DNA from 4 places in the Oleiphilus sp. HI0079 genome. Region 1 is predicted to be linked to each of the others. Evidence: predicted binding sites of a transcription regulator. Region 1 holds the regulator's gene; each other region holds the start of a gene.
The links. Region 1 encodes sigma-54, which starts transcription at its own class of promoters, with help from an activator protein. Its sites were predicted from a motif close to TGGCACNNNNNTTGCTNT; they were not measured.
Positions count from the first base shown of each region.

Region 2: a site for sigma-54 is predicted at 2,642-2,659, ahead of A3750_RS11350 (PEP-CTERM sorting domain-containing protein). Genes of this name have one in related genera too.
Region 3: a site for sigma-54 is predicted at 2,706-2,723, ahead of A3750_RS22695 (amino acid ABC transporter substrate-binding protein). Genes of this name have one in related genera too.
Region 4: a site for sigma-54 is predicted at 7,985-8,002, ahead of flgB (flagellar basal body rod protein FlgB). Genes of this name have one in related genera too.

Region 1 is NZ_LWFT01001228.1:814-7,596, forward strand. It holds gene A3750_RS21710 (calcium/sodium antiporter) at 1-689, shown strand, start outside; gene A3750_RS21715 (KpsF/GutQ family sugar-phosphate isomerase) at 686-1,648, shown strand; gene A3750_RS21720 (HAD family hydrolase) at 1,645-2,187, shown strand; gene lptC (LPS export ABC transporter periplasmic protein LptC) at 2,196-2,768, shown strand; gene lptA (lipopolysaccharide transport periplasmic protein LptA) at 2,755-3,330, shown strand; gene lptB (LPS export ABC transporter ATP-binding protein) at 3,334-4,059, shown strand; gene A3750_RS21740 (RNA polymerase factor sigma-54) at 4,242-5,756, shown strand; gene hpf (ribosome hibernation-promoting factor, HPF/YfiA family) at 5,833-6,135, shown strand; gene ptsN (PTS IIA-like nitrogen regulatory protein PtsN) at 6,160-6,621, shown strand; partial or broken gene A3750_RS21755 (RNase adapter RapZ) at 6,654-6,783, shown strand, end outside.
Region 2 is NZ_LWFT01000627.1:272-5,153, forward strand. It holds gene A3750_RS11340 (DUF1439 domain-containing protein) at 36-563, shown strand; gene A3750_RS26840 (PEP-CTERM sorting domain-containing protein) at 793-1,383, shown strand; gene A3750_RS11350 (PEP-CTERM sorting domain-containing protein) at 1,988-2,599, opposite strand; gene A3750_RS11355 (DUF3422 family protein) at 2,743-4,047, opposite strand; gene A3750_RS11360 (DUF3461 family protein) at 4,279-4,650, shown strand; partial or broken gene A3750_RS11365 (hypothetical protein) at 4,675-4,882, shown strand, end outside.
Region 3 is NZ_LWFT01001305.1:3,041-12,213, forward strand. It holds gene A3750_RS22685 (amino acid ABC transporter permease) at 1-192, opposite strand, end outside; gene A3750_RS22690 (amino acid ABC transporter permease) at 203-1,396, opposite strand; gene A3750_RS22695 (amino acid ABC transporter substrate-binding protein) at 1,478-2,491, opposite strand; gene A3750_RS22700 (alpha/beta fold hydrolase) at 2,783-3,574, opposite strand; gene A3750_RS22705 (cupin domain-containing protein) at 3,593-4,141, opposite strand; gene A3750_RS22710 (FAD-binding oxidoreductase) at 4,239-5,534, shown strand; gene A3750_RS22715 (PEP-CTERM sorting domain-containing protein) at 5,671-6,399, opposite strand; gene A3750_RS22720 (aldehyde dehydrogenase) at 6,823-8,319, opposite strand; gene A3750_RS22725 (aspartate aminotransferase family protein) at 8,584-9,173, shown strand, end outside.
Region 4 is NZ_LWFT01000828.1:697-9,869, reverse strand. It holds gene flgJ (flagellar assembly peptidoglycan hydrolase FlgJ) at 1-907, opposite strand, end outside; gene A3750_RS15445 (flagellar basal body P-ring protein FlgI) at 908-2,020, opposite strand; gene flgH (flagellar basal body L-ring protein FlgH) at 2,034-2,756, opposite strand; gene flgG (flagellar basal-body rod protein FlgG) at 2,780-3,565, opposite strand; gene flgF (flagellar basal-body rod protein FlgF) at 3,668-4,408, opposite strand; gene A3750_RS15425 (flagellar hook protein FlgE) at 4,434-6,401, opposite strand; gene A3750_RS15420 (flagellar hook assembly protein FlgD) at 6,422-7,102, opposite strand; gene flgC (flagellar basal body rod protein FlgC) at 7,116-7,550, opposite strand; gene flgB (flagellar basal body rod protein FlgB) at 7,553-7,954, opposite strand; gene A3750_RS15405 (nitroreductase) at 8,096-8,671, opposite strand; partial or broken gene A3750_RS15400 (adenylate/guanylate cyclase domain-containing protein) at 8,875-9,173, shown strand, end outside.

The sequences.
Region 1 (6,783 bases):
TTCCGATTAAGCTTGGCATACTTCGAGTCGAACTGCCTATTCTATTAATTGCTACCAGCCTTGCGACGCTCGTTATAATCGACGGCACGATCGTTTTTTACGACGGCTTGATTTTGTCCGGCTTACTCATCATATCCCTGATCGCGCTCGCCAAGCTTTCTTCATCTTCCGAAGAGCTTCCAGAAGAGATAGATGAAGCCAGCGACATCCCTCAAGCAAAAGCTTACCTTTACCTTATTGGAAGCATTGTTGCTTTGGTCTTGAGCTCAAGAATGCTTGTCTGGGGCGCGAGCGGCATCGCCACCGAGCTCGGCGTTAGCGATCTCATCATCGGGCTAACAATTGTCGCAATTGGCACAAGCCTCCCAGAGCTGGCAGCCTCGATTGCAAGCGCACTAAAAGGCCACCATGATCTGGCGCTAGGAAATATAATAGGGTCAAACTTATTCAATCTACTTGCCGTCATGGCTATACCCGCCTTTATATCGCCGCCAATCATTGACCAGGTCTCGTTATTCCGGGATTACGGCTTTATGCTTGTACTCACATTTGGGCTTGCGATTCTTTGCCTAGTAAATCATGTGAGTAAGCGCGACCAAATTGGTAAAATAGCCGGCATCACGCTTTTATGCAGCTATATTGTCTATCTAGTTATTCTTTACAAGGACTCGGTTACAGCACTAGCATGAATTACATTGAATCAGGCAAGCGCACCATTGAGATTGAGCGAAATGCAGTAAATGCCCTGCTCGATCGAATAGACAGCAATTTTGAGAAAGCTTGCGAAATCATGCTCTCCTGCAAGGGACGCGTTGTCGTGACTGGCATGGGAAAGTCTGGTCACATCGCTAATAAAATTGCCGCCACACTCGCCAGTACTGGCACCCCAGCGTTCTTTGTCCATCCTGGCGAAGCAAGTCATGGCGACCTAGGAATGATTACTCAGCAAGATGTCGTTCTCGCTATATCGAACTCCGGCCAAACTGAAGAAGTTGTAACGATCTTGCCTTTGATCAAACGCATGGGCGCCCCCCTAATTAGCATGACCGGCAAGCAGAGCTCCACACTCGCCAAGGCAAGCGATGTATCATTAGACATCAGCATTGAAACCGAAGCCTGCCCTCTTGGTCTCGCCCCAACCTCAAGCACAACAGTGACTTTAGCATTAGGCGATGCGCTTGCAGTTGCACTACTTGAAGCACGCGGATTTTCTGAAGAAGACTTTGCCTTTTCGCACCCTGGTGGGAGCCTAGGAAGAAAGCTCCTCCTAACCGTCGAGCAAATCATGCATATCGGCGATAGAGTGCCAAGCGTACCGCCCTCATCCTCCTTATCAGAAGGCTTATTTGAGATTTCACGTAAGGGGTTTGGGCTGACTGCCATTGTCGATAACGACAACAAAGTAGAAGGTTTGTTCACTGATGGAGACTTACGCCGCGCCTTTGACGAACAGGTAGACCTACATCAAACCGACATCGGCAGCATTATGACCAAAAATTGCAAAACCATTAACAAAGATGCGCTGGCAGCCGAAGCCCTGCATGTAATGGAAGAATATAAAATCACAGGTCTGCTGGTTACCGAGCCTGACAGAACCCTAGTCGGTGTAATTCATATGCATGATTTACTAAAAGCAGGTGTTGTATGAGCAAGCAGCTCGATGAACAAACGCGTTCAAAGGCAAAAAACATAGCACTTCTTGGACTAGATGTAGACGGAGTGCTCAGCGATGGTCGCATCATCTTTTCAGCACAGGGAGATGAGCTGAAAGCTTTTTGCACTCTAGATGGGCACGGCATAAAACTCCTGCAACAGAATGGTATCAATGTCGCCATAATCACAGGCCGCAACTCACCCCTGGTTGCGCGTCGCGCCCGAGACCTAGGCGTCGAACACTTGATCCAAGGCAGAGAAGACAAGCGCGTCGCTCTTGATAGCGTTCGCCAAGCACTTTCATTAGAGTGGGAGCAATGCGCCTATATGGGCGATGACCTGCCAGATCTATCTGCAATGCAAGCTAGCGGGCTAGGTTTTTCCGTACCAAACGGCCACCCATTCGTTCGCCAGCACGCCGACTACTGCACGAATACAAAAGGTGGTGAAGGCGCAGTTCGGGAAGTTTGCGATTTAATTCTCGACGCCAAAGATCTGCTAGATGGCATCCATCAACACTTCTTAGAGAAGTAGGCACTGTCATGGCACGGCTTAAGCCCAGATCTCGTTTTGTTATACCTCTCATAGTGGCCGTCTTTGGGGTCAGCATCTACTACGCGAATCAACTGGAACAAAAGACGTCATTGATTCAGGAAGACACTACACGAAAACCAAGCGCCTTTGCCGAAGGCACCGAACTAAAAGAGTTTAATGAGGAAGGCGAGCTGCAACTGCTCATCAAAACGCAGCGATCATACTATTACGAAAGCGAAAACCTTATTGAAACTGAACGCCCACTGATCGACTATGTTAATGAAACAGGCGAACAATTTCGCTTAGACGCAAAAGATGGACAATATCGAACAGACACCGGAATGCTAACCTTGCAAAACGAGGTACTGATGTCTCGCGTTGGAGAAACTAACGATCTCATTACATTCGAAACAGAGGATCTTCGCATCGACACGGTGAATGACTTTATATCGACTCCCGGCAAGGTTAAGATAACCCAAAATCATAATACGCTGACCTCGTCAGGCCTTAAGGCATCACTAAATGATAGAAAAATTGAGCTACCGCAGCGCGTTCGAGGCACTTACAATGCCCAGAAATAGCTTGAATGCGCTGATCGGTTTTCTAGCATGCCTTGCCCTTTTTCCCGCGCAGAGTCATGCCATAGACGTTGATAGAAACCAACCCATTGAGATCGAATCCGACAGCGCAACAATTGACGATTCGCAAGGTCTTTCAACATACCGCGGCAACGTACTTATAAAACAAGGCAGTACAAAGCTTACCGCTGACAACATTACTGTCTTCGCAAAAGACCGCAGCGTCACGCAAATAGTCGCCATCGGCTCTCCTGCGACATTCAACCAACAAGACCCGGGCAGTGACGACGCAACCACCGGGCAGGCTGAGCAAATCACTTACAAAGCCGAAGAAGCCGTTCTTATATTTAGTGGCGATGCGAAGCTTGCACAAACGACGAACTCGTTTTCGGGTGATCGAATTGAATATGACATTATGCGAAAAGCAATTAGAGCCAAAGGCGACGAAAGCACGGGAACACGCGTTAAAATTCAGTACTTCCCTAACCAACCGACTACGCCAACGGAAGACATACAGAACCCTTCAAACGAAGCGGAAACAAGTACAAATGAGGACAAGCTCTAGCGCATGAAAACCCTTCAGGCAAAGAACCTCGCCAAAAGCTACAAAAAACGCCAAGTAGTTATCGATGTTTCACTTGAGATTCAATCTGGGCAAATTGTTGGTCTTCTCGGTCCGAATGGCGCAGGCAAAACAACCTGTTTCTATATGATTGTCGGCTTAGTCCCTCAAGACAAGGGCAACATATTAATTGACGATAAAGACATAAGCAGCCTTCCTATGCATGGCCGCGCAAAAGCGGGCATTGGCTACCTCCCCCAAGAGGCCTCAATTTTTCGCAAACTGACTGTGTATGAAAACATCCTAGGAATTCTGCAAACGCGAAAAGATTTAAACAACAAACAGCGTGAAGACAAAGCCAATCAACTACTCGAAGAATTCCACATTCAACATATTCGAGAAAGCCACGGCATGGCTTTATCAGGCGGCGAGCGCCGACGAGTTGAGATAGCCAGAGCCCTTGCAATGGAACCAGACTTTATTTTATTGGATGAACCATTCGCAGGCGTTGATCCGATTTCAGTCAGCGACATCAAACATATTGTTCGCCAGGTGAGAGATCGAAATATTGGCGTATTGATTACTGACCACAATGTGCGCGAGACGCTAGACATCTGCGAGCAAGCCTATATTGTAGGGAATGGACACATTATCGCATCAGGCTCTCCCGAGGACGTTCTCAAAAACGAAAAAGTCCGAGAAGTTTACCTCGGCGACGAGTTTACAATTTAGAACCAAATTCATTGTGCAATTTCCAGTGAAAAAAGGTTTATATATGAGAGTGAAAAACTCGTTCAATTTCTCCTCGGAAGTTCTTAAAATAGAAAAACGAGCTAGCTCCTTTGGGCAGCATAAAGAGACGACAGTCCACAATGACCAGCATTACAAGAAGCTAGGATGACCGACAAATGGTAATGAAGGCATCCCTACAACTCAAAATGGGGCAACATCTCACGATGACCCCACAATTGCAGCAAGCCATAAAACTGCTGCAATTATCGACATTGGATCTTCAAGCTGAAATACAAGAAGCGCTTGAATCCAATCCAATGCTCGAACTGATGGAAGATGGCGGTGACTCTAGCAATTCATCAAGCGATGAACAGTCGAGCAACGTCAATCAACAGTCAAGCGAACCCGAGGGCAATCAACAAGTCGAAGCGAAAGAGCTACACGACAGCGAGCGTGAAGAATTTAGTGACTCGATTCCAAATGACTTACCTGTTGATACTGCCTGGGAAGATGTTTATCAGTCTTCGGGGCCAGCAAGCTCAGGATCTGGCTCTGGTTCAGATGAGATGGAAAGCGACTTTGAGAGTCGTAATTCGCCAACCGAAACACTCAACGATCACCTCCTTTGGCAGCTCAACTTAACACCTTTCTCAGATAGAGACCGCTTTATAGCAGAAAGCATCATTGACTCGATCGATGTTGATGGCTACCTAAGAAGCGATATTGAAGATATACATCAAGGCCTCTTCAACGAAGAAGACGAAGATCCCGTTGAACTCGATGAAGTTGCTGCAGTATTAAAGCGGGTGCAACACTTCGATCCAGCCGGCGTGGCTGCGAAAGATCTCCAAGAATGCTTGCTACTTCAGCTGCGCCAACTAGATCCAGAAACAAAGTGGCTTCCCCAGGCAAAGCTAGTCGTTAGTCACTATATAAATTTACTTGGTAGTCGCGACTACGCACAACTGATTCGACGCAGTCGCCTGAAAGAAGACGACCTGATCGACGTATTAAAGCTCATTCAATCTCTCAACCCGCGTCCCGGTGAAGCGATTATCCAGAACGAACCAGAATACGTCGTTCCAGACGTCATTGTTAAAAAAGAAAAGGGCCGCTGGAAAGTAGAGCTCAACCCGGAGATCGCTCCTAAAATTCGAGTGAATAGCGGCTATGCTGGCTTCATCAAACGTGCAGACAACAGCGCCGACAACAACTTCATGAAAGACCAATTGCAGGAAGCAAAGTGGTTCATCAAAAGCCTGCAAAGCCGGAATGAAACCTTACTCAAAGTCGCAAGCAAGATTGTTGCGCACCAACAGGGTTTTCTAGACTATGGTGAAGAAGCAATGAAACCATTAATTCTTCACGATATTGCGCAAGCGGTCGACATGCACGAATCTACGATTTCGCGCGTAACAACACAGAAGTACATGCATACGCCACGCGGCATTTTTGAGTTAAAGTACTTTTTCTCAAGCCATGTTGGCACTGCCTCTGGCGGCGAGTGTTCTTCGACTGCCATCCGAGCCATCATTAAAAAGCTGATTGCCGCTGAAAATCCAAAGAAGCCGCTAAGCGACAGTAAGATTGCAGAAGTACTGAAAGATCAAGGAATTAACGTTGCTAGACGTACGATAGCGAAATATCGAGAAGCGATGTCTATTCCACCTTCTAATGAAAGGAAACGCTTGATGTAAAAAGCGAATTAAGCGTTTTGTGATTTAGAAGCAGACCGTTAGCGTCTACGCTAACAAAATCTACGAGGAGATAACTATGCAAGTAAATATCGCCGGTCACCACGTTGAACTCACTGAGTCAATGAAGAACTACGTAACCGAAAAGCTAGAGAAACTCGAGCGTCACGTGGACGGTATCACGAATGTGCAAGTCACCCTATCTGTAGAAAAGCTGAGACAGATCGCCGAAGCCACCTTACATGTTTATGGAACAGATGTTCACGCAACAGCTGAGGACGAAGACATGTACGCCTCTATCGACAAGCTTATTGATAAACTCGATAGACAAATACTCAAACTCAAAGAGAAACAGGTGTCGCGCTCTCACGGTGCAGCCTAGAAACCCAGAAATATTGGATAAAGTATGAACGAGAGTTCGATAACGATTGACTCTATCCTGCTGCCAGGGCTGACCCAAACGGGCTTCCCTGGCTCAAGCAAGAAAAAAGTGCTTGAGCATGTAGCAGAGACAATCGCGACGAAGATACCCGACCTACCCGAACACAGCCTGTTTGAGAATCTCGTCGCACGAGAGCGTCTTGGCAGCACGGGAATAGGCCAAGGTATCGCAATACCTCACAGCCGTATGGGTGAATGTACACAGGTTATTGGTGCCCTGTTTGTTCTAAAAGAACAGGTTGCCTTCGACGCAATCGACAACCTTCCTGTCGACTTACTGTTTGTCTTAATCGTACCTAAAGAAGCCAGCAGCGAACACCTAGAGTTGCTTAGCCAAATTGCAGAGCGCTTTAACGATACAGAGTTTTGCAACCAGCTTCGGGAAGCCGATAATGACACCGCACTCTATTCACTCATGACTTCCTAAGGAAAAAATATTACATTGAACGTGGAGATGCTATGAAGCTCGTTATTATCAGCGGTAGGTCTGGCTCAGGCAAAAGCACCGCACTCCACGTGCTTGAAGACCTTGGTTTTTATTGCATCGACAATTTGCCAGTAGGTCTCCTTTTAGAGCTTGGCAACCAGT
Region 2 (4,882 bases), on a different contig from region 1:
GCTAATTGTTGGCTAAGTCAGGATAGGGATAAAAAATGAAACGAGTTTTGGGCGTGGCGTTGCTGCTGTTTTCGACCTCCATTTGTGCCTTTACTTTCGTGAAGGAAGTCACTGAACGAGAGCTGCAAAATCGGGTTGAGGAGATGATGCCGTTTCAGCGAAAGACCTTGTTCGGGATTATTTCCATTGCGCACCCGAATGTTCGACTTTATGAAGACGAGAATAAAGTAGGAGTCAGTGCGCAAATCGAGACCTTGGCGCCGAACGGTTTGAGAAGTAGCGGTACGATTGGTGTCAGCGGTACGGTCGTGTATGAAAAAACGGAAGGCGCATTTTATATTCGCGATGCAATCATCAACACTTTGGTTATTGATGGTTTAACAGAGCAAGGCACGGCGTTGATAAAGCCCTATGCGCAGGGGTTAATCTCTGGCGCTTTGCGAGCTAGTCCTGTGTTTGTTCTGAATGATGAGAATGCGCAACAGAGGCTTGCCAAGTCGAGCTTGCAGTCTGTTGAAGTAAGAGACGGAACGTTGAGAATAAAGATCAAGGCATTCCAATAAGTGCAGTCATGTTTACTGCTCGGCTTTCGCGAAATGTCTTGGTATTATCGATGGATTTTTGAGTGTCAGATATATTTACACTTTGGAGATATCTACCGCTCGCGCCTTTCTATAAGTTAATGAGTTAAAAGGTTTTTTTATTGATGGTTTGCTTCTTGCTGATACCTCGGTACTCGTTTGGTCAGGATGATCAAGTATTCTTGTAGTTAAGTAGTAGGAATCGTAAAAAATGAAAAAGATATTAGCGATGATCGCACTGGTTTCTTTGGCAGCAGGCGCGCAGGCGGGTCTGATTGAGGTGCAAGGCGGTGAGATTTATACGGCGCCAACGAATAATAATTTTGTCTCAGGTGATGATTACAACATTGGCGGAAACGTCTTCGCGACGACTGCGGTTGATCTGACCTTTACGTATCTGGGGCATGAAGCGGGCTACAACAACGATTTCTTTTTTCAAAACGATAGCTATAACTTGAACAACAAGTCCAACGCAGTTGGTAACAGCTTGAGTGTTTCGAATGTTTCGGCTGGCTTGTTGGATTTTCGTTTCTATGCGAATAACATTTCGGCGGGTTTAGCGAATGGTGAGAACAAGGATTTCGGTTCTGCTCAGTCTTTTGCGGTAATGCTTGATTACACGTTTGGTGGCGTTTTCTACGATGCCGTCCTTTATTGGGACGATTCTGGTGCTGGTCCCGATGACAATCATGATGACCATATTATCGGTTTAAATGCAGTTGCTGTTCCTGAGCCGGCAACACTTGCGTTGTTCGGGCTAGGCCTTGTCGGTCTTGTTCTGGCGCGTCGTCGACAACAGTAACACATACTGCTTGATTTGTTTTTTAGCGTCGCACCCAGATGGTTGCGGCGTTAGATAACGCCAGGCTCAGATCTGAGATAAAAAGCCCGCTTGATAGCGGGCTTTTTTGTGCCTAAGACGTTCTGGGTGCATTTTGTTCTGAATGCGCAGCGTCGCCACGTTCCGGGTGTTATCCCTGCACCCCGACGTGCGTTTCTGTAAGCGTAAGGGGAAGGCGAGTATTGCGTTTGTTAGAACGTTGGGGTCGCTCTTATGTTGTGAAGGTTGGCGGATACGCGCTCAATGGCGCGGAATCTTGGGTTGTATTGCACGCAGTGCGCTCGTTTGAGTGGAGGTGATTGATCGCGTTAAATGGTCTAGCTTGTCAGATGAAGCTGCACGAATGTTCGGAGTCTGATCTTCAAAGTATGTTTTGAAAGAGTTGCGTTTGAGAGATGACTTTCAAGGTTCAAAGTTCAAGCTTTAAGGTTCGAGGTTCGAGGTTCGAGGTTCGAGGTTTAAGGTTCAGTGCTCACTATTTGAAGTGCTGGTATGCGGTATTTCAGGCAAAGAAAAAGGCGCTAGAGAATGCTCTCTGCGCCTTTTAAAGCTGTTCGGTTTGGCGTTACTTAGATCGACGGCGTGCGCCAGCTAAACCTGCAAGGCCAAGACCCATGAGTGCTAGTGTTGCAGGCTCTGGGACTTCTGAAACACTAACGGCATCGATAAAGTTGCCGACGGTGCCAGCGCTTGGAACGATCGACGTGAGCATCAGATACGTTTCGCTACCTGTGCCAACAAAATCGTTGAGGTAGGTGTTCCAAACATTGAGGCGGCTGTCGAGCACTACGTCGAGAAGATGTGTGCGGCTCGTTAGGTCACCGGTAAACAATTCTAATCGGAATGATTCGCTGTTACTTGAGCGAGCACGGTATGCTAGTGATACGTCGTATGCTGCACCTGTACTCGTTGCAAAGCTTTGGTAAATCGAGAAGGCAGTTCCATCGTAAGGGTGCGCGTTCAATTCTCCATGCTTTGAGCCTTCATAAGAGGTTACGCCATTGAAGCCTGAAGCCCATACTTCAATGTTGTCGCCTTCCCAGCCACCAATATCTGAGTAGTAGGTCCAACCATTCGTGATTGTTGAATCTTCAAAGCCGCCATTGGTGATCAAGGTTGCATTGGCGATTGAACTGACCGTTAAGGCTGCTGCCGCCACTAAACTTGCTAATTTCATTTTCATATCCCTATTAATACTACGTTTACAACAGAGCTTAGATAAGCAATTAGTGTACCTAGTTAGTTAAGCTACTGATCTATAAGTAAAGTGTTGCTCATTTGTTTGTTTGAATGGTTGGATGTGTAAACTTTTTCGACAGTCTAGGTTTTGCTTTCTCTGAGTATGCTTTTTTTGATTCGTCGTAAGCCCAGAACCGCCGTTGCAATGCAAATTGGCACGGCGAATCCCACGATTAAATAACTTGAATCTATTACGCCTACTGCCTTAGCGGATTCAGCTGCGTACTTCACAAGGCCAACCAGATAGTAGGAAATGGCTGCGACGGATAAACCTTCAACGGCTTGCTGCATTCGAAGTTGCAGTTTTCCGCGATGGTTCATGGATTGCAGTAGACGCTGGTTTTGAGATTCAATCGTCAAGTTCATGCGCGTGCGAAGAAGTTCGCTTGCGCGATCAATCCTGCTTGATAGTTCATCTAAGTCTTTGCTGACGGTATCGCACGTAAAATAGGCTGGTTTGAGCCGCCGAGTTAGAAATTCATCAAGCGTCTGCAGCCCGCATACTTCTGTTTCCTCTAGCTCTGCAATGCGGCTCTTCGCTATGCGGTAGTATGCCTCTGTTGCGGAAAACCGGTAGTGCGTGTCGGAAATCACTTTTTCTATGTTTGCGGAAAGTTCGGTGAGTAGACTCATCATCCGCCGCTCATCTTCTAGGTCTTCAATGGCATCAATCTGTGTGATGATCCCTGCAAGTTCAAGGTTCATTCCACGAATTTTGGGTGCAATTTCTTTCGCAATCGGAAAGGCCAGCAAGGCCATCATGCGATAAGTTTCTAACTCAAGAATCCGTCGAACCAGGCGGCCTGTTTGGCATGGGTTTAGATCATGATTAAAAATCAGAAAGCGGCCCATGTTGTCGCTGTGAATACGATAAGAAGTCCAGATTTGCGCTCGCTTTTCATGCACGAAACTGCTGATTAATCGATGGCCCTCAAAATGCCCTCTTAATGACTCGATATCGATTTTTTCCGGAGGTGCTTCGATGTCGATGTGCAAGCCACTGATGACTTTCCCGGGTAGTCCAGCCAACCACTCCTCTGGTAATGGAGAGATGCCTGTCCTCTCAAATGGGGCGCTTTCAACATGATGAATGAAGGTGTAGGTAGAAAACTCGGTATGGCTTTCCCAGCGAAACTCAAAGCTTCCAAAATCTTGGTAGTAGCATGTCGCATCCGAATTGGGCTGAGGAGCGCTAAAGCGCGCGCACAAGTCACGGATATGTTCATACTCCTGAGCACGGGTTAGCTGGCTCTCGCTATCGTCCTTTGCGTGAAGAACCGTCAATGATGAGACGTGGGCGGGACTCGCTATGACTGGAAATGGGCGAGTGTGTAACTCGTTAAACAGGCCTCCTCGATGAGGATGAAATTGTAGAGATAATGTCATGAAGGTTCTTCTAAGCGTATTTTTTGGCAGTATTTAGCGTTTGTTTTGTGCAAAAGGCAATATTGCTTCATCATTTCTGCTTTGGCGGGTAGCTTAGTAGAGCTGGATTGAGCATCGATCACAAATGTGGCATAAAGGTACCTGAATGCACCAAGCGTTAGTAAGTGACAAAGACCTTTGTCGCTAGGTTGTCTGGGCGAATAGCAAACCTTTTATCAAAGGAGTAAGACTTTGAGCGCTTTGCAATCTCTCGGTGTTAAGAGCCTGGGCAACATTGACCACTACACTGTTCGTTCTGAACGCGATTTCGATGTTTTGAAGATTTATCACCGGCGGGAGAAAGGTGATCTCTTCCAAAAAAGTGAAAAATTCAAATTTCACCGTTCCATCAAGCCCCAAAAAGACTTCTCTAGTGATGATTACAGGCAAGTCAGCGAAGTATCGCCTATGCTTGTCAAGGTGATGGACGAGCTAGATACCATCACTCAGAAAGATTTTGTCGAACGTAATGCGAAAGAAACAATTCTGTCGGATTTGCGTCATCTTGAAAAAGTGGTCGCAAACAAGGTCGCAGAGATTGAACAGCAGCTTGAGAAGCTGTAGTTCGAGGCAGGTACGAGCAGCGAAGTGTTAAGGCATTTAGAGAGAGAGTGGGTTTTGCAGGTTTTTGGGTTGATGGTACTGTTTCTGTCGATTCTGTTGTGTGCAGGGCAGGGTCATGCAGACGAAGGCAACAAAGAGCTGCGTCTGGGCATTAGTTTGTCTATACCTCCTTGGGTTATCCGTGAAACCGATAGTGGCTTAAAGCTGGATATCATCCGTAAAGCGCTCGAAG
Region 3 (9,173 bases), on a different contig from region 1:
GGTACCAACCCAGTTAGCCTCAATAAATAACCAGCTAATCATGCCAGGAATAACCGAAGCCAATAAACCAATGATGACCAATGTTGCGATCGAATTATGAATATCCGGGAAAAGATTCTCTCTAATCCAACCGATGACACCTCGTGCAGCGACCGGTGCGGGTTGGGCGGGTTGTGGTTTAAACTCTCTCATCACTCGCTCCTTATTTCCGTTCTACCAGTGCAACACTTTCGTTGAATCGGTTCATTATGAAAGAAATCGTCATGTTAATAACGAAGTACACTGCCATGGTCATGAAGACAATTTCGATTGCCTGGCCTGTCTGGTTTAACGAGGTACCAACAAATACGGTGAATAAATCTGGGTAGCCAATTGCCGTTGCCAAGGTCGAGTTTTTAACCAAGCTTTGATATTCGGAATTGAGCAAAGGAACAATGACGCGCATCGCCTGCGGTACGATGATCAAAGACATGATTCTGCTCTCTCGCAACCCAAGACTCCGAGCGGCCTCTGTTTGGCCATGAGGTACCGATTGCACACCGGCCCGAACGGCCTCAGCAATAAATGCACCGGTATAAACAGCTAATGCAATAACAAGCGCCATCAACTCAGGAATAACAGTGATACCACCGCGAAAGTTAAAACCTTTGAGCTCGGGAAACTCCCAAGTAAAAGGGACGCCCATAATAAATAAGGTGACAAGTGGCAGTCCGAACAATATGCCCAAACTGGTTAAAAAGACCGGGAACTGCTCTCCCGTCTCGTCTTGACGTTTTTTCGCCCACTTTTTGAGGACAATGATTGCAGCAATGGCGACCGCGATCGATCCATAAACGACAGAACTGCCAGGCCCACCTATCAAGTCAGGCAAGTACAGACCGCGAACGTTAAGGAAAATCATCTCACCCAAGCTCATACTCTCACGCGCGCTTGGTAAAGAGGCGAGGACGGCGAAATACCAAAAGAAAACTTGCAACAAAAGAGGAATATTACGGAAAGTTTCTACGTAAATTACTGACAGACGTTTAATCAACCAGTTTTGAGAAAAATACGCGACGCCGACAACAAAACCGATCATAGTGGCAAGGAATATACCTATGATTGAGACTAAGATCGTATTGAGCAAACCAACCACGAACGTCATGGCATAGCTTGAGGTTGCCGAATACGGCACTAGGGTCATTAAGATATCAAAACCCGCAGCGGTCGTTAGGAAGTCAAAACCGCTTTTGATACCTCGCGCTTCCATATTTGTAAGCGCATTCGAGACAATCGAGTAGAAGAAGTAGCCGAGACCTAAAAGCAAAAGCGCCTGATAGATAACGGATCTAACCTGAGGGTTATTGAGCATTGAGCCTGAGGAAGAGCTCGCTCTAGCTATTTGTTCTTCGGACATGTTTCTACCCTAAATCATTGTTGAAGAATTTTTGAAACGGCAAAAGGGGCTACAAAAGCCCCTTATGCTAAGCAATTCGAATTAACGAATTGGTGGAGAGTATAGGAAACCGCCCTTGTTCCACTGCTCGTTGATACCACGAGCAATCTTCAATGGAGAACCCATACCAACATTACGCTCGAAAGATTCGCCGTAGTTGCCAACTTGAGAAACAATGTTGTATGCCCAGTCAGCGCTTAGGCCAAGCTTTTCACCCGCATCACCTTCTGTACCCAGAAGACGCTTTTGTGAAGGCTTACCGTTCTCTTTTAAGTCAGCAGCGTTGGATGAATCTACACCCAAAAACTCTGCTTCAATCATTGCCACCAAAGACCATTTAGCAATGTTGAACCACTCGTCGTCACCTTGACGAACAACTGGGCCTAATGGCTCTTTTGAAATTACTTCAGGAAGTACCATTGCAGAATCCGGATCTTTCAAACCAATACGAATTGCATAAAGTTGAGATTGGTCAGAAGTTAGAACGTCACAACGGCCGCTTTCGAAACCTGCACGAGTTTGATCAGATGTATCAAAGGTAACCGCGGTATATTTCATACCGTTCGCACGGAAGTAGTCAGCAAGGTTCAACTCTGTCGTTGTACCAGCTTGAATACATGCTGCAGCGCCATCAAGCTCTAAAGCACTTTTAACACCCAGCTTTTTGGAAACCATGAAGCCTTGGCCATCATAGTAGTTAACACCCGCGAAGTTTAAACCAAGCGAAGTATCACGAGTATGTGTCCAAGTTGTGTTACGAGAAAGGAGATCAATTTCACCAGACTGAAGCGCAGTGAAACGTTCTTTTGCAGTCAAAGGCTTATATTGAACTTTGCTTGCATCGCCTAGGACAGCTGCAGCAACGGCCTTACATACGTCTACATCAAGACCGCTCCACTCACCTTTCTCATCTTTTTGAGAAAAGCCTGCAAGGCCGGTACTCACGCCACAAGACAACGTACCGCGCTTTTTAACGTCTTCCAATGTACCTGCTGTAGCACCGAAAGATAACCCCACTGCTAAACCAGCAGCCATTATTGAAGAGAATTTCAACATTCGTGTTCTCCTAAGTTTTTGTTGTGTATCCGTAAAAGGATGTCGCAGCGCACCTAAAAGCAACAACGAAAAGCTGACGCATGCACTGATGCTTGCTCTTCATACAAATTTGATGCCACCACGTCTCGCTTTTTTTTTATCATTCCAAACGAATCTGGACTTCGCGTTATCATTAGCGACACAAGCAGTTTGTGCTATTTCACATTGTTTTACAACTGCATGCAGTGCGTCAGAATATCGCATAATTTCAGCCTAGCGCATTATTAACGTGCAGCAGAAATTTAGTGGGAACTATTGTGAAATAAATGACTGCTGGAGAAAGCGAACACACATTGCGTTAAAGACTTCAGGTTTTTCAGCGTGCAACCAATGGGAGGTTTCGGGGATGATTTTCAGTTGTGCTTTTGGAAAGAGCTTTTGAGTTTTCGCTTTATGCTCTGGAAGGATGTAATCAGAGCGAGCGCCAGAAATGAACAACACATTTTTTTCATAACGACCACCATGCGGTGCCGCTAGAATATTCGTATAATTGGCTTTGATGGCTTCAAAGTTAAATCGCCATACCAATCCTGAGTCTCCATCATCAGCTCGACGTAAACTCTTAATAAGAAACTGCCTAACACCCCAGTCCTCGATCCATTTTGACAACGCTTCATCTGCAGCCTGCCTTGAACCAACCGGACTCTCGGCTAGCTCCGCCAAGCCCCTGAGTATCTGTTCGTGGCCTGGTGAATACTGCACGGGCGCAATATCGGCAACAATTAGCGCCTCGACTCGCTCTGGATACATCAATGCAACCTGCATCGCCGTTTTACCGCCCATAGAATGGCCAATCAACGCAGCCTGTTTGATGTTTTGGTCGTCCAAATAATCAATAACATCTTTAGCCATGACGTCGTAGTCAAGCAGAGACGAGTGAGGAGATTGCCCGTGATTGCGCAAATCCAAAAGGTGAACCCGGAACTGCTCGGACAGTCCTTTCCCAAGCGTCAGAAGATTGTCCGATGCAGCAAACAAACCATGGAGTATCACCACATGGTTTAGTGATTCTTCTGGGCCAAGTTTCCTGCTAAACAGTTTCATTCAAGACGGACAGAAAAATTAGAAATCTGCCGGCGTCGTGCAGGAAACAATGCGGCAGTCTTCGTCGAAGGGGTTGCGAAAACGATGCTCCCTTCTCGAGTCAAAATAATACCCCTCACCCGGCCCAATGATAAAAACCTCTCCGTCGACGGTCAGCTCAAACTGACCCTCCAGAACATAACCGGCTTCTTCGCCTTCGTGTACATACATATCACCACCAGTATCCGAGCCCGGAGGGAGACGCTCAACCAGGAAAGACATCTGTCTGTTCGGAAAAGATTTACCCACTAATTTCCATTCGATCTCATTCACTGATGAGTCCAATAATTCGCCTGCAGGATAAACAACAGGCGTCTCTACTTTTGCAGAATCTTCCGAGTCGAAAAACTCCATCAGAGACATAGGGAGGCCAGACAGCACTTTTTTAAGTGAACTTACACTTGGGCTAACACTGTTCTTTTCAATCATGGAAATGGTGGAGTTTGTAACCCCGGCTCTTTTCGCAAGCTCTCTTTGAGATATGCCTGTTTTTTTGCGCACTTCGCGCAATCTCTGACCTACATCCATAGCTACTTCCGTGCTTAATTATGGTTTATGGTCGTGCATTATCCCACACGCTCGCTTAATATATCAAACAGTTGATTCTGTATTTAAGGTATTAGTCATGCTCAACCCTTCCACACACTCCCGTACCTATCCACCCTCTTATTATGAAGCAAGTCTGACTGACAAAGAGGGCTTCCCACAAGCAAAGGGGGCGCTTTCTACTCAGGTTTGTATTATCGGGGGCGGTTTCAGTGGCGCAAGCACTGCTTTGGAATTGAGAGAGCGCGGTATCAATGTCATTTTGGTCGAAGCGTATCGCATTGGATGGGGCGCCTCAGGACGCAATGGCGGGCAGTTAATCCGCGGCATTGGTCACGGCCTAGATCAATTCAAGAATCAAATCGGCACCGAGGGCATCAAAGCGATTGATGACATGGGCTTTGAAGCAGTCGATATTGTGAAGCAGCGAGTTGAGAAATACGCAATCGATTGCGATCTTAAATGGGGCTATTGCGACCTTGCCACTAAACCTCGACACCTCAAAGATTTTATTGAAGACAAAGAGTGGCTCGACTCGATTAACTACCCGCACAAAACTCGTCTCATTAGCAAAGACGAAATGCATCAGGTCGTCGGCTCAGACCAGTACATTGGTGGCCTTATTGATATGGGTAGCGGCCACCTTCATCCACTTAAACTCAATGTTGCCGAAGCTCGGATTGCAGAAAATCTAGGTGCAAAAATCTTTGAGAACTCTCGCGTTATAGATATCCAGAAAGGCACGCAATGCATTGTCAAAACAGAGAAAGCAGAGATCCGTTGCGACCAACTAGTCATCTGCGGAAATGCCTATGTCGGAGACTTGGATAAAACACTGAGTGCGAAAGTGCTACCGGCTGGCAGCTATGTCATCGCAACCGAACCGCTCACAGAAGATGAAGCACAACGGGCGCTACCGCAAGACATGGCCGTATGCGACCAAAGAGTGGATCTTGACTATTACCGTTTGTCTGCAGATAACCGGCTTTTATTTGGCGGTTTGTGCACGTACTCAGGTAGAGATCCTAAATCAATCATAGACGCGCTGAAGCCTAACCTGGATAAAGTGTTTCCATACCTTGCGCATAAAAAAATCGACTTTCAATGGGGTGGAATGATTGGAATTGGCGCCAATCGTTTACCTCAAGTAGGTCGGCTTCAAGACAACATATATTATGCGCAGGCCTATTCAGGACATGGCGTAAATGCAACACATATGTCAGGTCGATTAATTGCCGAAACGATCAATAACGAAAGCAATCGAATTGAAGTTTTTGAAAAGGTAAGTCACATGCGCTTTCCCGGAGGCCCAAGGTTCCGCTCACCAATGCTTGCAGCGGGAATGCTGTATCACCGATTCAAAGACCTGTTCTAGCCAACAGACTTTTTCTACTAACGAAATGAGGCTTTTGCTGAGGGATCAGAAATCACTGACTTCTGAAGAAGCGAAAAATGGGCAAGTGCAATCACACTCGCCCATTTGCGAACTAAATAGGAAGGCTCAGCTCTGACTATGCTTTGATAGAGCGGCGACGTGCTGCACCCAATCCAAATAATCCCCCCGCTAACAACGCGAGAGTGCCTGGCTCTGGAACCGATTGAAACTCAATGTTGTCGAGACCAAAACCAATGTTGCGTGTTCCACCAATCGTGGTACCAAGCACTTCAATACGATCAACGCCAGCAAACATAAAGTTTGTTACAAGCGCATCACCAGCGATACCGTCAGTTAGGCCGCTATTACCTATAATGTTACCCAGCCCATCAACACTCACCATGTCCGTGCCGCCACCAGACAAATATGCAGTCAGCTGGAAAAGTTCTGTGTTATTAATGCCGCTGCCGTCGATATCCGCAATGTCGAAAGAGACGTTAGAGCTGCTATTGAACGACAATGAAAAGTGAATATTGTCGTTAAACTCCGTCGTCATAAAGAAGTCGCCAAAAGCACCCGCTGGAATTGGTGCGTCATTTGGGACAAACGCGTCGGTCGGGGAACCAACACGAACAATCTTGATCGCATTATCATGCACAGGAGCGACATCATCAAAGCTCAACGTGATGCCATCACCAACAAATTCGTTGCCCACAATTGTACATTCGTTGTTACCCTGGCCAGCACAAACACCTGAGCCACCGCCCGTCATGTATGTTGTACCAAAATCTTCGAAATCGATTGTGCCAGCTTGTGTAGCACCAGCAAGTGAAATCAGACCCGCCGTTAAAAGCGCCTTTTTCATTTTACAATCGTCTTAAACTTCGCGCTCTAGCCCATTTGACCGGAGGAGTTGCCAGAAGGCTTGCTCTCGATCCTTACTATTTCAACGAGAGACAAACCACGTTCCGCTGGCTTGGGCCATCCTAGTTTCACTGAGGGAGCGCCAGCTCTTGTTGAGAAGCATAAAATAGGCCGAGGACGTGTAAGCTATATAAAACAAACACCTAAGTAGACTGTATGCTGAGATAGATTAGCAAAGTCGTAAAAATTTCAGACACCTAAGCGTACCTATCCCTTCCGAGACTTAAACACTTAGAAGTAAGCCCAGGTGATATCGCAGTAAGAAGGAACGAAAAGAAAAACAATAGCAAAGCGCTACTAAGCAAGCCTGGCATTGCCAGGCTTTGAACTCATCAACTTTTGCTCATCAAGCAACTAAAAACAATTAAAGCTTAATCCAAGTTGCTTTGAGCTCACTGTACTTGTCGAGCGCATGAAGAGATTTGTCTCGGCCATTACCACTCTGTTTGAATCCGCCAAATGGTGCAGTCATATCACCACCATCATACTGATTGACCCATACAGAACCGGCTTTCAAACCTCGCGCAAACCGATGCGCACGACTTAGGTTGCTGGTCCAAACAGCGGCCGCAAGACCATAAATAGAGTCGTTTGCTATCGTCAATGCGTCGTCTTCATTAGTAAATCGAATCACGGACAATACCGGGCCGAAAATTTCCTCTGCCGCAATGGACATATCATTCGACACCCCTTCGAACACGGTTGGCTCAACAAAACAGCCATTCGTCATTTCCACAGGCTTATTACCACCCACTGTTAATGTAGCGCCCTGCTCTTTACCCAGCTCAATGTACGAACAAATTCGTTCTAACTGTGCATCGTCAACTATCGCACCAACCGTCGTTTCCGGATCAAGAGGATTACCCGGTTTCCAACTCGCCATATGAGCACGAACTTTTTCCATAAACTCATCGGCAATGGAATCTTCAACCAATAGACGGGAGCCTGCGGTGCATACTTCACCCTGGTTGTAGCATATCGCTCCTGCGGCAGCTTCTGCAGCAGCATCCAAGTCGGGTGCATCAGCAAAAACAACGTTTGGTGATTTTCCGCCAGCCTCGGCCCAAACCCGCTTCATATTCGACTCACCAGCAAACACCATTAGCTTCTTCGCCACTCCAGTTGAACCGGTAAAGGCTAATGTATCGACATTCATATGTTCTGCCAACGCTTGGCCCGCGGTATGTCCAAAGCCCGGAAGCACGTTAAACACGCCGTCTGGAATACCTGCCTGTTTCGCCAACTCGGCAATACGAATCGCGGTCAATGGCGACTTCTCTGAAGGCTTGAGAATAAACGAGTTACCCATCGCGAGCGCTGGTGCGAATTTCCATGCAGCCATCAGCAATGGAAAGTTCCAAGGAACAATTGCGGCAACGACACCAATCGGCTCTTTCGTCACCATACCCAATTGATCACTGGGTGTTGGTGCAAGCTCATCATAAACCTTGTCAATTGCCTCTGCTGTCCAACGAATCGCCCGCAATGTGCCGGAAAGGTCATCCTCTAGCGAGAAGCTAATCGGCTTCCCCATATCCAATGTCTCGAGCAAAGCGATCTCATCGATCGCGTCTTCTATAAGGTCAGCGAACTTCAGTAGAATCGCCTTTCTGTCTGTTGGCGGCAAATTAGCCCAAACGCCCGATTCAAATGATTCCCGTGCACACGCGACAGCTAAATCAACATCTTCCTTCTTACATGACGCGACATGGACTAAAACGCGTCGATCAATCGGACTTACACACTCAAATTCATCGCCATCTTTCGCTTTGCGGTATTCTCCATTAATAAAGGCACGGCCCTCTATTGAAATCGACTTTGCCAAGCTCTCCCAGTACGCTAGATCTTTAGTTGTGTGCACTATATTCCCCGAAAATTATAAAACCGAAGACGAAACGATACGTCTGAAGGGTAAAAATTTCAATATATCGAACGATATTTCACGAACTTCATTTTCTTATTAAGGGCAATAATAGGTAGGAGATCATCGCCTTAAGCTCTTATTTAGAAGGGATGTAATGGTTTTTTAAGTGACGTAACATTCCAGGGCTTGATGTTTTATTTATTTTACATACACTACGCTTACGTTGTTCAATAAATTAAACACTCTGTTCTTGAGGTTTTTATGTCCACTCAACACTCAAACCTAGACGCTTTCTGGATGCCATTTACAGCAAACCGTCAGTATAAATCTGCTCCTCGAGTACTTGTTGGCGCGAAAGGAATGCACTACACAACAGAAGACGGACGAAAAATACTGGACGGCACAGCGGGTCTTTGGTGTACCAATGCAGGACACGCTCGTACGGAAATTACGGAAGCCGTTAGCAAGCAAATTCAACAGCTTGATTTCGCGCCAACATTCCAGATGGGGCACCCTCTTCCTTTTGAGTTAGCTCAAAAACTTGTGCAACACACCCCGGATGGTCTGGATCACGTATTCTTTACCAATTCGGGATCAGAGTCGGCCGACACTGCACTAAAAATCGCTCTTGCTTACCATCGAGCAAAAGGGAATGCCCACAAAACCCGTCTCGTCGGAAGAGAAAAGGGTTACCACGGCACAAACTTTGGGGGTATCTCAGTTGGCGGCCTAGGCAATAACCGTAAAGCTTTTGGTAGCTTGTTGTCCGGTGTCGATCACCTCAAACATGCCTGGGTTGCTGGTAGCGAATTTACCAAGGGCCAACCAGATCACGGTGAAGAGCTTGCAGA
Region 4 (9,173 bases), on a different contig from region 1:
CAGAGTCTTGCAGGGCTCGCGCAAATTCAATCGGTTTCTCTCGCACTGTCAAAGCCTCTTCATAACGAGGGTTGCCCTGCAAAAACTGCGCATAGTCTTGGAAACTTTCTTCAAACGAGCCATAAGCACGAAACGCATCACGTTGTTTCACCGCAACCCCTTGATGGAATTCTGTGGTCACAATGTCTGCCTGCTCTCCCTGCCAATTCCCACTCGCCTTAATGCCAAACAAATTAAAGCTCGGCGAACCATCGCCCTTCAAAATAGGCTTCTGGCCCCAACCTGTTTCTAGGGCCGATTGCGCAAGCATGAGGCGCGCGGATATGCCAGTTTGTGCTTCGACTTTAGAGGCAATAGGCGCTAGCGCCTCAACAAATTGTTCTGGTGAAGAAAACGCTGTGATCGGTGTCGCTGCGACGTGTTGCTCTTCAGGAATCCGCGCTATTGAATCTTCAATATCTAGCACTTGATCTACCTCATCCATCGCATCACCCAATCTAGCGACGTTCAAGCGCGGGAAGTCCTTTCGTTCATAAGTAGACATGTCTGCCATGCTGAGTGCTTGTTCTAGACCTGACTCCTGCTTCAAACCTTTATTTTCCAACAACTGACGTTCAATCACCTTCGCAAGTCCGATGCCTCCATCGCCAGCACCAGCCAAAGAAACAGAGATCTGCGAATCAAACATTTCCTGATAAAACTCGGTGTCGTTACTTGAGAGGATATTCCCCTCGGAGAACGTCTTGTTCGCGTCTCGCATCGATTTCAGCATCATGGATATAAACATCGACTCAAACTGTTCGGCGACGGCCTTGATGCCTTCACGACTGTCCTTGTGCCTTGCAGATTTTAAATTCTGCAGAGCGTTCAGGTCGTTATAGTTTGAAACATCTGGTGTCTGAATCATTTAGATCACCACTAGATCCGCTTTCAATGCTCCAGCCTGCTTAAGAGCCTCTAGCACGGCCATAATATCGCCCGGAGCAGCACCAACCCGATTCACTGCCTGCACGATCTCACTCAGCGTTGTCGCTGGGCCAAACTCAAACATGCGCCCATTCTCTTGCTCAATACTCACTTCAGAGCGAGGCACGACAACCGTTTCACCGTCAGCAAAGGCGTTTGGCTGACTAACCTCTGGCTCTTCGTTTATGGTCACGGTCAAACTACCATGCGTAACTGCCGCAGGCAGAACACGAACATTCTGACCAACAACGATCGTACCCGTTCGGGAATTAATGATGACGCGTGCAGGCGCCTCGCCCGGTTGGACATTCAAATTCTCAAGCATCGATAAGTAAGAGACGCGTTGCGCAGAGTCGCGAGGAGCACGCACAATTATAGAAGCACCATCCTGAGCGTAAGCCGTACCAGGACCAAGCATGTCGTTGATTTGCTGAGAGACATTCATCGCTGTTGTGAAATCAGGATTATGCAAATTAAAAGTAATGCTGTCGCCCTGACTAAAAGGACTTGGAATTGAACGCTCTACGGTGGCGCCGTTCGGAATACGGCCAACACTCGGCACATTGACGGTAATCGATGATCCGTCACTGCCTTCTGCACCAAAGCCGCCAACAACAAGGCTACCCTGTGAGATCGCATAGATTCGTCCATCCGCACCCTTAAGAGGCGTCATCAATAGGGAGCCACCGCGCAGACTTTTAGAATCACCAAGACTTGAAACGGTGATATCAATTTTTTGGCCAGGTTTCGCGAAGGCAGGCAAATCCGCATGCACAGCGACAGCGGCAATGTTCTTAGATTTCGGGTCGACGCCTGGAGGGATCGTGATGCCGAACTGATTCATCAGATTCCGAAAGGTCTGGCTCGTAAAGGGCGTTTTATCACCGGTCCCATCCAAACCAACGACCAAGCCATATCCGATGAGCTGGTTACTTCGAACCCCTTCAATGCCAGCAATATCTTTTAAACGATCTGCATGCGCTGGAGAGATCAACCAAACACTTAACACCACGAGTGCAATGGCACTGATTAAGAAAGAAAATCGTCTCAACATAAGGTACTCCCGGCTACAAAGGCCACCACTCGCTGTTGAAGAAGCGCGTCAACCAACCTTGACGATTCACCTGATCAAACTCACCCGTTCCGCCATAAGCGATCCGCGCGTTCGCGATCTTGGAAGATGAAATCGTGTTGTCGACCCCGATGTCCTCAGGACGAATCAAGCCTGTAAGACGAATAAACTCATCCCCTTGATTCAGGCTCAACCACTTCTCGCCCTGCACGCGAAGCAAGCCGTTGGGATAAACTTCAGCAACCGTCACGGAGATACTGCCCGCGAGGCTATTGCTTTGCCCAGACTCCGCAGTGCCCTCGAAAGATCGTTCAAAAGAGGGATCCGTGAGCAAGCTCATGCCTTTATAGTTGATGGTATTACCCAGAATATTGGCCTCATTGAAATCCACCTCATCATCCTTGTCGTACGTCGTTTCCGCTTGTTTGGTGGCGCGCGTCGACTCTTGAAGATTCACCGTAAGGATGTCGCCGACGTTAATGGCAACCTGATCACCATACACACTGAACTGACGATTAGACTGATAGATACTGCCTGTGATTGGCTCACCCATCATCAGGCTTTGTGCTGGAATCGGGGCATAACGCGGATCATCGGGCACGGGTTGTTCACGCGTGAGCGCTGCGCAACCGCTCATAGCAACAAGCAAAGAGGCAATAACGAGCCGCGAAGCTATATGAAAATAGCGCGATGTAAGCTCAAGATAAATACGACGCATCGTTCTACGCTCACCCAAACCTGTTAAACGTTCTGCGAAATAAATTGCAGCATTTGATCCGCAGTCGAAACCACCTTTGAGTTCATCTCGTAGGCTCGCTGCGTTGTAATCATGTTGACCAACTCGGTCACAACATCGACATTGGATGTTTCAAGCATGCCCTGACTAATCGAGCCAATGCCGTCTAGGCCGGGCGTTCCTGCGATTGGGTCACCACTTGCCTCGGTTTCGCGGAACAAGTTATTACCAATCGCCTTAAGGCCCTGAGGATTAATGAAGTCTACGAGATCAATCTGCCCAAGGTTTTGAAGTGCTGTATCGCCAACAATGGTTCCGGTCACAACACCGTCCTCACCGATCGTCAGCTCATTGATTCCCTCTGGAATGGTAATAGCAGGTTCGAGAAGGTGACCATTTGCGGTAACAACTTCACCGTCCGAATTGATTTGAAAACGACCATCTCGCGTATATCCGGTGGTGCCATCTGGCAACGCAATCTGAAACATCCCTCGACCTGAAATAGCCATATCGAGAGGACGCTCGGTGACTTGCATCGAACCTTGGCTGAATTCCTTCACCGTGCCAACAACACGAACACCTGTGCCCAGCTGAAGCCCTGAAGGCAACTGCGAGTCTTGCGAAGTCAACCCGCCTGGGTCGCGCTTAATTTGATAGAGGAGATCCTGAAATACCGCATCGTCTCGCTTAAAACCTACGGTGCCGACATTTGCCAGATTGTTGGAAATGGTAGATAGCTTGGTGTCTTGTGCACTTAAGCCTGTCTGACTGACATATAGAGCTGGATGCATACTTCTCTCCTGTAAAGTTCAAATTGGGAACCGATAACCGGTCCAATTTGATGCTTCGAGAGCTGCAACTTTATGCCGCTCTACGACGCTTAATTGACCTTACTAGGAGAATTGCAACAACCGTGCCGAGGCTTCGCTATTTTGATCAGCCTGACCCATTAATTTGACCTGAAGCTCGTACTGGCGAGACAGGGAAAGAATTTCCGTTAATGCAGAAACGGCGTTGACATTTGAACCTTCCAAAAAACCGGATTCAACACGCACATTTTCGTCGAGCTCTGGCAACGGATTGCCATCTTTGACATAAAGTAGACCATCGCCCCGCTTCTCGAGCGTCGCTGGGTCCGGGTTGACCAATCGCACACGATCAACCTGAGCAATCACACCATCTCCACCTAACGGCAACACAGATATAACGCCATCAGCGCCAACCTCTACACTGACCGAGGGAGGAATAGCGATCGGGCCGCCTTCACCCAAGACCTGTAAGCCTGCGCCAGTTCGAAGCTGACCATTTACATCAATCTGCAAGTCGCCTGCACGCGTGAACGCCTCTTCACCATCCGGAGATTGCACTGCAATCCACCCTTCGCCACTGAGCGCAATATCTAAAGGATTACCCGTTTCACGCATTGGGCCTTGCTCAAAACGTGTCGCGGGTCGCTCGGTAAGGGCATACGCTCTCGTTGGGTGATGCTCACCATAAACAGGCATTGCTCTCGCTTGCGCAAAATCCTCTTTAAACCCGGTCGTATTTAAATTCGCCAAGTTATTCGAGTGCGCACGCTGAGCATACATATTCTGTTTGGCACCACTCATTGCAATGTAAAGCGCTTTATCCACTTACCTTCTCCTGCCGGATTCGCTATTAAATATTCAGAATGGTCTGCTGAATTGTGTCGGATGTTTCAATGGTCTTTGAATTAGCCTGATAGTTACGTTGAGCAACAATCAATGCCACCAACTCTTGAGACAAATCGACGTTCGATGACTCTGTGGCCGACGCGGTAAGCACACCCAGAGAAGCGGTTCCCGGAGCACCAACAACAGCATCACCAGAGGTAAATGTTTCAATCCAAACACTCTCCCCGATAGGGGCCAAACCTTCTTTATCTCGGAAATTCGCCAAAGCCACCTGACCAAGCACTTGCGCCTCGCCATTGGAGAAACGCGAAAGAATGACACCATCACCCTCAACATCCAGACCAACCAACCGACCCGTCGTGTAGCCATTTTGCGATAAATCATTGACTGCAAAAGGGCTACCGAACTGAGTTAACTCTGAAATATCAATCTCGAAGTTAGAGCTAGTAGGAGGAAAATCGATCGGTAACACACCACCATCAACAACGTTAAGTGGCAAGGTTGCACCATTTGGATTTCCCTCTTCATCAAGAGGAATCCAGTTAGAAATCAATACGTCGTCTGTAAGCGTTTCATTGAGCGTACCGTCGCCATTGAAGACAACATTGAATGTTGCTCGCGATGGGTCGGTACCAATCAACGGATCGCCGACATCTGTGTCATCAATCAATACATGCATTTGCCATGTGCTCTGCTCTTGAGCCACATTCGATGGCTGAGGCTGCTTCACAAAGTAAAGCTCGAGCACATGTGAGTTACCAAGGCTGTCGTAAATCTTGGTCGAGGTCGCGTGGTTATACGTACCGGCATCTACTGGATCAAAGGCGTTGTTCACAAAAGGCTGACCAACGGTCGAGCCGACAATTTCACCCGTACCCGAGCTAAATGCGTAGTTATCATCAAGAATAAACTCAACCACACCACCAACAGTTGCCGTCGTGCCACCACCAACGGCTAAAGATTGCGCAGCACCCGCACTCCCCTGTACATCGAAGGCATCAGGCGCGGTGCCAGCAATTGCAAACCGCAAATCTTCACCTTGGTCTTGAATAATTTCTAGATCATTGCCATTCAATACGGCGGTCGTGCCCACCAAGGCCGAAGAGTTAATTTGCTGGCCGATATCGGCTAACTGCTCGCCCGCGGTTAAGGTTGGATCTGTCGGCTGGAATACCACTCCATTGACAGAAATAGTCATGGTTTGCGACGCGTTGTTCCAACTTGCCTCTGTAATATTTACCGAGGTTCGCGCCGACGCGTTGACCCCTGACAGAGCACTAAATCTGTCCGCTATTGCGCGCGCACTTTCATCCACTTGCGTTGTCACGGACTCTGTAGTCGTCGGTGTCGCAGGATTACCATCATCGTAGGTCACCGTTACGCTTTGCGCAGAGTAACCATTGGTTGGCCCAGCTTGCGCAACGCCGACATCGGTACCATCGGACTCTAAAGTGCTTCCGGAATCGGCCAACACACTCTCCGAGGAGCTTAAGTTCAACAAAGCAGCGACGTCGGTTGTTTGTCGAGGAGCCAAATCATTCGTCTCAACGGTTAGATCGCCAAGCACGCCAGAAACGTTACCTTCATCATCCGCCTGGAAACCTTGCACGCGCATGCCGGTATTGTTAACAAGGTAACCCTCACGGTTCACCCCAAACTGCCCAGCGCGCGAATATTTCGCTTCACCATTGTCACTCAGAATAAAATAGCCGTTACCGGTAATCGCCATATCTAGGCCGTTATCCGTAAACTCTACATTACCCTGACTGTGGATCTGACGAATCGCCTGCACCTGAACGCCGTCACCGACATCAGCAATGCCACCGCCAAAAAAACTGTTTGAATAGGCATCACCAAATTCTGCGCGCGATCGCTTAAAGCCAACTGTGCTTGCGTTTGCAATATTGTTGCCGGTGACCTCGAGATCAGTTGCGGATACTTTTAATCCGCTCAATGCTACGTTAAATGCCATGTTGAACCTCTACTGATTAACTAATTGATTTCTCGAACGCTCTCTATCGGAACGCTCCCTAGGCCAGCCAGATTAAGCGTCACCGCACCACCGCCTTGAGCGATCGAAACACTGATTACCTGTGAGGCAAATAAGGTGTCGAGCTGCTCAGAACCAGTACTTGTTTTGCTTTCTGCTTTTATTGTGTATCTGTCATTGGGCATCACATCGCCTTGCTCATTCTTGCCATCCCAACTAAACGGGACGGAACCGGCAAATTGCTGCCCCATATCTATTCGTCTTACCAATTCACCAGACCCGTTGAGGATGGAAACACTCAAGTTGCTCGTACCCGAAGGCAAATCAATCATCCCCGAGATGGTTCCATCTGACAGCAACGGTGAATCAGCGCCTGGCACCAGAACATTGCGCCCAACCATGGCAGAAGCCTGTAAGGCCTGAGACGATTGAAACTGCTCACTGAAACTATCCACAGTACTGCTAATCTGCTGCATCTCTTCAAGCGCACTAAACTCGGCCAACTGCGAGATAAACGCGCCATTGTCCTGCGGTTCAAGTGGGTTCTGGTTCTCAAGCTGTGCAATCATTAACTCAAGAAACTCGTTCTTACCAAGATCGCCTTTTTTGGCGGCTTCCTGGCTGCCCTCCAGTCGATAACCCGAAAGCGGATCAACTGCATTATTGGTATTGATATCAGTCATAATCTGGCCCTACCTACTGACCCAGAGTGAGAATTCGTTGCATCATAGTTTTTGCGGCTTCCATGACATCGACATTGGTTTGAAAGCTTCGCGAAGCAGAAAGCATATCTGCCATTTCCTCAACCACATTCACATTTGGATACATCACAAAACCTTCTTCATCTGCCAGCGGGTGATCAGGCTGATAGCGCATATCTAAAGCTGCATCCGTTTCAACAATCCCCTTCACTTGCACGCCACGGCTTGCTTGGTCTTGCATGGAGGGCATAAACACGTCCATCGCATTTTGCTGGATGGCAGAAAAAACGGGCTTTCTGGCGCGATAAACCTCACCGGTACTGCTTGCAGCACTATCAGCATTCGCGATATTACTTGCTGTTGTATTGAGTCTGACCGATTGGGCTGACATGCCCGATCCGGCAATATCAAAAATAGAGTTTAGAGACATGCTTACTCACCCTTTATCGCTTTACTAAGTGACTTAAACTTTCCATTTAAAAACTGGAAACTTGTTTGATAGTCGAGAACATTCTTAGTGAACTCGGCAAGCTCTTGCTGAGTGTCGACCGTATTCCCATCGAGTGAAGGTTGCAGAGGCGTGCGGTAAAGGACTTCCGCTTTTCCCATTTCCGAATGATTCGAAATGTGTCCCGAGCTGGTGGCCGCCATGTTGAGCTGATCACCAAGCTGCGCATTTTGTTCCGCTAAAGCCGCTTTGAAATCGATGTCTCGTGCTTTAAACCCAGGTGTATCAGCATTCGCGAGGTTATTCGCCATCAACTCAGCACGCTGAACCCGAAGCTCTAGCGCTTGCGGATGTATACCTAATGCATTATCGAATGAAATTGCCATTGAGCCCTTCCTGTTTCACATAGAAGAGTAAAAGCAAGAGAAGTGCCAACTATTTTTATTATAAAATTCAGAGACTTAGGATTTTACCTGAGGGATGCGAACGGCAAAGAATGACCTATCAAAATCGGCCGCTCTGAACGCCTACCAGTAATAAAAATGATCGTCGAATTGAAGTGTCGGGATGCGCTTCGCATCACCAACAGGGGTACCTATGTAGAGAAACCCTACCAGACTCTCATGCTCCTCAATGCGCAAGGCCTGCTTAACATGAGGATTAACCGCCATATCACCTGTTCGCCAAATACCACCAAAACCACAGGCCTGAAGCGCAATCAATATGTGTGCTAATCCCGATGCGACGGATTGCTCTTGCTCAAAAACAGGCACTTTTGGATGCTCAATGTTTTTTGATATTGCTACAAGAACCAATGGCGCGCGCAACGGCATTGCTCGACATTTTTCTAACTTCGCATCTGAAGCCGACGGATCGCTTCGCTGAGCAGCGTGGGCAAAAATCTCTCCAAGCTCCTCTCGACGTTCTCCTTCAACTAAAAGATAACGAGCTGGCCTAAGAACCTTATGATCAGGAGCGCGCATCGCCGTCATGAGAATCCGCTTTAAAAGCGCACCCTCCGGCGCTGGAGACTCAAGCCTCGGATACGAGACTCGCGTATGCAAAAGCTCAAGAACATCGCTAGATAATGACATTTCGCTCATAGCGCTCGGGTTCCTCAGAAAAATTGTGTATAAAAAATGGAGGTGCTACTCTAGCTCTCGAAAAATCGGACGTGCCTTAACGTGAACCATAAGGTGCGACTAGACCTTATAGTACAAAATAAATATCGCAGTCTGAACCGATAACACATGAGATACCAAAGAATTTTCAGCGCAAACACCTCGCGCTACCGGTAAACAAAAATATGCCCAACACTCCCAATACCGCAAGAGACGATGCTCCGCCATCAGTAATGCCCGCCTATAATGGCCGAGTACTTGCGTATTTATTGTCGACCATTACCTTTATCACTGGCATTTTAATCGGACATTTCGATAAGGCACTCATCTGGTTTGTGCCATTCGCCATGCTTTGGCCTCACTTACTCTACTTTGTCATTCGACATTTTAAGCTCGTAGAAAGCGCACGTGCTCGTGAAGTAACACTGCTATTGGACGGCGCAATCACGGGCGTGACGCTACTACTGATTAAATTTAGCCTCAG